Regions from separate parts of the Brevibacillus sp. HD3.3A genome, predicted to be linked through region 1. Evidence: riboswitches for the same ligand, from Rfam matches in the RefSeq annotation. Region 1 holds a riboswitch; the other holds the start of a gene.

Region 1 (2,201 bases):
CACTCAAACCGCATCCGTCCGGGATTCACTACATCCGCGCCCAATACCCCAACTGGTCTGCTACGGCGTGGACGATGGTCGGAGATTCCTGGATTGACGGAAAAGCGGCGCACGGCGGGGAAGTGGCGTTTATCGCGTATCAGGGAGAGCGGGCGGACATGGAGCGCAACGAAGTGTCGCCGCGAGCGTACATCACGGACTTGCGCGAGCTGCTGGACATTTTGTAGCCGCGCTCGCGGAGAGCAGGAAAAGGACACTTCCACCTAAAAAAGTGACAGTTGACGAGAAATGTGTGCTATACTGTGCCTAACTGAATACCAGCCTTCAGGGTAGGGTGAAATTCCCGACCGGCGGTAATGACGAACGCACGTCTGAGCCCGCGACTCGCTATTGCTGTATGGATAGCGACTGACTTGGTGCAAATCCAAGGCCGACGGTAAAGTCCGGATGGGAGAAGGTGTCTTACAATAGCTTCGGCGGCTGTTTTTTCAAAAACAGAACTGTCACGAGGCTTGTTTCCCTACGCCCTGAGTATCGTTTGCTCGTGGGCGTTTTTTATTGGAAAACTGCATAGCGCAAAAATCTTCAGGGCAGGGTGAAATTCCCGACCGGCGGTAATGACGTATGTACGTCTAAAGCCCGCGACTCGCTGATCGTTACGGTCAGCGACTGATCTGGTGCAAATCCAGAGCCGACGGTAAAGTCCGGATGGAAGAAGAGCTGACCATGCTTTTTGGCATCCCTTTTGCAAAAAACGGATGCGATGAGGCTTCTTTCCTTATGCCCTGAGCCGCTAGTGGTTTCGAGGGCTTTTTGCATTGGCTGGAATCCGTGCATGAAAGAGGAGGTTTACATGGAGCAGGACATGCGGTTCATGGCACTGGCACTGGATTTGGCGCGCTCGGCAAACGGTCAGACGAGCCCCAATCCGCTCGTCGGTGCAGTCCTGGTAAACAACGGAGAGGTAGTAGGCATGGGAGCGCATTTGCGTGCAGGCGAACCTCATGCAGAAGTGCACGCTCTGCGGATGGCAGGGCAAAAAGCGGCTGGCGCTACGCTGTATGTCACATTGGAGCCGTGCAGTCATCACGGCAAAACGCCTCCGTGCGCCGAGGCGGTGATCGCGGCTGGCATCCGGCGTGCCGTGATCGCCACGCTGGACCCGAATCCGCTCGTCGCGGGAAAAGGCGCGGAGAAGCTGCGGGCAGCAGGCGCGGAAGTGGTTGTCGGCGTGCATGAAGCGGAAGCGAAAAAGCTGAATGAAGTCTTTTTCCACTTCATTACGACGCGGCGTCCGTTTGTGACGATCAAAACAGCGAGCACGCTGGATGGCAAGATCGCTACCGAAAGCGGGCACAGCCGCTGGATAACGGGTGCGCGGGCGCGGGGGGAAGTGCACGAGCTGCGCAGACAGCACGACGCGATCCTGGTCGGAGTAGGCACGGTGCTTGCGGACGATCCGCTTTTGACGGCGAGACTGGACGGGCAAGCGCATGGGCGACAGCCTGTGCGTATCATCTGGGACAGTCAGCTGCGCACGCCGCTCGGGGCCAACGTGATTCAAAATGCGGATGCGCCCACCTGGATTTTTACGACGAAAGCTGCGGCGCAAGCGAAGCAGGAGGCTTTTGCGGAAAAAGGTATCCGGCTGTTCGTGGCAGATGAGCAGATTAGGGTGGACGAGGTGCTGGACACGTTGGGCGAATGGGGAATCACTTCGCTTCTCGTCGAAGGCGGGGCCGCAGTCAACGGAGCGTTTTTGCAGGCGCGGGCGATTCAAAAAGTGATCAGCTACGTGTCGCTGAAAATGATTGGCGGTGGCCAGGCGCCGACACCGTTTGGAGGACAAGGCTTTTCCACGATGGATCAGGCGGTCAAGCTGGCGAATCCGACCGTTGAGCAACTGGATGAGCTGGACTTGCGGATCAGCGGCTATCCACAGTGGGAGTGAGGACAAAAAAGCGAATCGGAGACAGACGGCTTTGTTTCACCGAGGCCGATGGCTGCTTTCCGATGTTATAAACCGTGTAAAAAGAGGAGGAAAGCCGATGTTTACCGGACTGGTAGAAGAGCTGGGCACGGTGGAATCGCTCACGGGCAACGATCAGGCGAGTCAGCTCGTGATCCGGGCGCAGCGGGTGCTCGAAGGTGTGCAACTGGGCGACAGCATCGCAGTCAACGGGATTTGCCTGACGGTTACT
Region 2 (2,201 bases), 2.2 Mb from region 1:
AACGCTATATTATCCGGGGCGAAATGGACCGCATCTTGACCAGGCCGATCCACAATCTGGCACAGGTCTGTCTGGAGTCGATCGCACCGGACCGGATTTTCGGCGTCATCACAGGGCTGATCATCATGGGCTATGCTGCTTTTCAGCTCGATTTGACGTTTTACTGGTACGACCTGTTCATCTTCATCGGGCTTGTGATCAGCGGCGCCCTGATTTACGGCGGGGTGTACACGGCGATTGCCGCTGTCAGCTTTTTCTCCGATTCCCGGACAGGAATTGCCCCGATGATTTACAACATCCAGCAGTACGGGCGTTACCCCGTGGATGTGTACAACAAGGCGATTCGCTTCGTGCTGACTTACGTGTTGCCGTTTGCTTTTGTCGGGATTTACCCGGCGGCTTACTTTTTGCGAAAAGAAGTGTGGTATACGTACGCAGCACTTACTCCGGTAGTCGCGGTCATCTTCTTTGGCATCGGCTTGCTCGTCTGGAACTGGGGCGTCACCAAGTATCGGGGAGCGGGGTCGTAGTGGCAGAAGCTACTTTTGGTGCGATTTGGTAGGCAGGAGCAGGTAATATTAGAGGTAACGAGCTTGAAAGAAAAAAAGACCGTCCGGCGGCTACCGGAACGGTCTGGTCTGTACAAACGAGGCTTCCCTCAAAGGGGACGGCTCAAAATTTGGTGAAGAATAGACCGCCGAGGAGCAGTCAACTCAAGGGCGGTCTATTTCTTTTTGGTCCAGGTAACTACCTATAGCACGTGGCGACTTTAGGCTGAGAAGCCCCATTTTTTTAAAAATATATCCAACTAAATCAATTGGAAAATAAAGATAAAATGTCGATTTAACAGTTTCGTCTATTGTCAAATCGAAAAAGCGCAGTATAATATGCTGTATACAACTACACAATTCCTTCAGGGCAGGGTGAAATTCCCGACCGGCGGTGATGGTGCAATCAGCACGTCAAGCCCGCGAGCCTCCCGAGCTGTTGACAGCGACGGAGTGCAGGATCTGGTGAGATTCCAGAGCCGACAGTACAGTCTGGATGGGAGAAGGATGACGACAGTACGTTTACCACACACGTGCTTGTTTGCCTGTGCTGGCAGGACAGATGCGATGAGGCATGCATGATGAGCCGCCTCGTTGTTTCTTGAACCTGTATTTATTGCACATGCTTTGTCATACGCCTGTAAGCTGCCCTGAGAATTATTCTCAGGGTATTTTTATGTTTGCAAAAGCGTAGACATTTTGGCACGTGTGGGCAAGACCGCTGTTGCCATTCCTCAGAAGGAGAAAAAACGAGGAGATGGTACACATGAAAGAAACAGCCCTGCACACATCGCGCAGAGCAACCCAGCGGATCGTGACGATTCCGATGCTGGCAGCCGTTGCTTTTATCTTGCAGTATTTGGAGGTTCCCGTTCCGCTGATGCCGAGCTTTTTGAAGCTTGATTTCAGTACGTTGCCAGCGCTGATCGGCGGACTCATGTACGGCCCTGTAGCCGGCATCATCATCGAAGTTTTGAAAAATACATTGCACATGCTCTTTAAAAATACAGACGGATTGTTGATCGGAGAGCTTGCCAACGTCGTGGCGGGCGCCAGCTTTATTTTGCCAGCCGTCCTTCTGCAACGCAGCGGTCAAGGGAAAAAAGGCTTTTTATCGGGCCTCGCGCTTGGGACGTTGCTGATGACGATTGTCATGGCTGTTGCCAATGCGTACGTCCTGCTCCCGGCATACGCCGCTCTTTATCAGATGCCGATGGCAGAGCTGTTGGCCATGTTCAACGCAACCAGCGTCTGGTCCCTGGTCATGGTCGGTATCGTTCCGTTCAACCTGTTCAAAGGGGTCGTGCTCGCGCTGGTCGCGTATCCGGTCTACGCCAAGCTTGGTGCGCGCATTGCCCTCAGAACCACAAATTGACAACGGCTGCGCGACTTGCTAAGATATTCCCTAACAAAAAGCAGTTTAGCGAAAAGGCTATGAAAGGACCCGCAGCTATATCCTGGTTCCAGAGAGTCGGCCCTAGTCTGGAAGGCTGATACGAGGCGTACCTGCACCCCATCCTGAAGCCGCCAGCGACGAGCTGGTCCGGTTGCCCGCCGTTATCGGGTTGTTGAGTGGACTTATGGCTTGTGCCATGGTCAATCAGGGTGGTACCGCGGAAGTGAATCCTCCGTCCCTTTTTTGGGATGGGGGAT

The links. Region 1 has a riboswitch for FMN ahead of ribD (bifunctional diaminohydroxyphosphoribosylaminopyrimidine deaminase/5-amino-6-(5-phosphoribosylamino)uracil reductase RibD). Riboswitches for the same ligand answer to the same signal wherever they lie in the genome.
Region 2: it holds a riboswitch for FMN, as region 1 does, so the genes downstream of both, HP435_RS05300 (ECF transporter S component) here and ribD (bifunctional diaminohydroxyphosphoribosylaminopyrimidine deaminase/5-amino-6-(5-phosphoribosylamino)uracil reductase RibD) in region 1, are expected to answer to the same signal.

What each region holds. Positions count from the first base shown of each region.
Region 1 covers NZ_CP085874.1:5,021,697-5,023,897, reverse strand. Annotated here, with positions in the region: gene HP435_RS23450 (HAD family hydrolase) at 1-227, shown strand, start outside; FMN riboswitch at 317-463, shown strand; FMN riboswitch at 578-724, shown strand; gene ribD (bifunctional diaminohydroxyphosphoribosylaminopyrimidine deaminase/5-amino-6-(5-phosphoribosylamino)uracil reductase RibD) at 854-1,951, shown strand; gene HP435_RS23440 (riboflavin synthase) at 2,049-2,201, shown strand, end outside.
Region 2 covers NZ_CP085874.1:1,032,919-1,035,119, forward strand. Annotated here, with positions in the region: gene HP435_RS05295 (ABC transporter permease) at 1-530, shown strand, start outside; FMN riboswitch at 906-1,060, shown strand; gene HP435_RS05300 (ECF transporter S component) at 1,315-1,923, shown strand.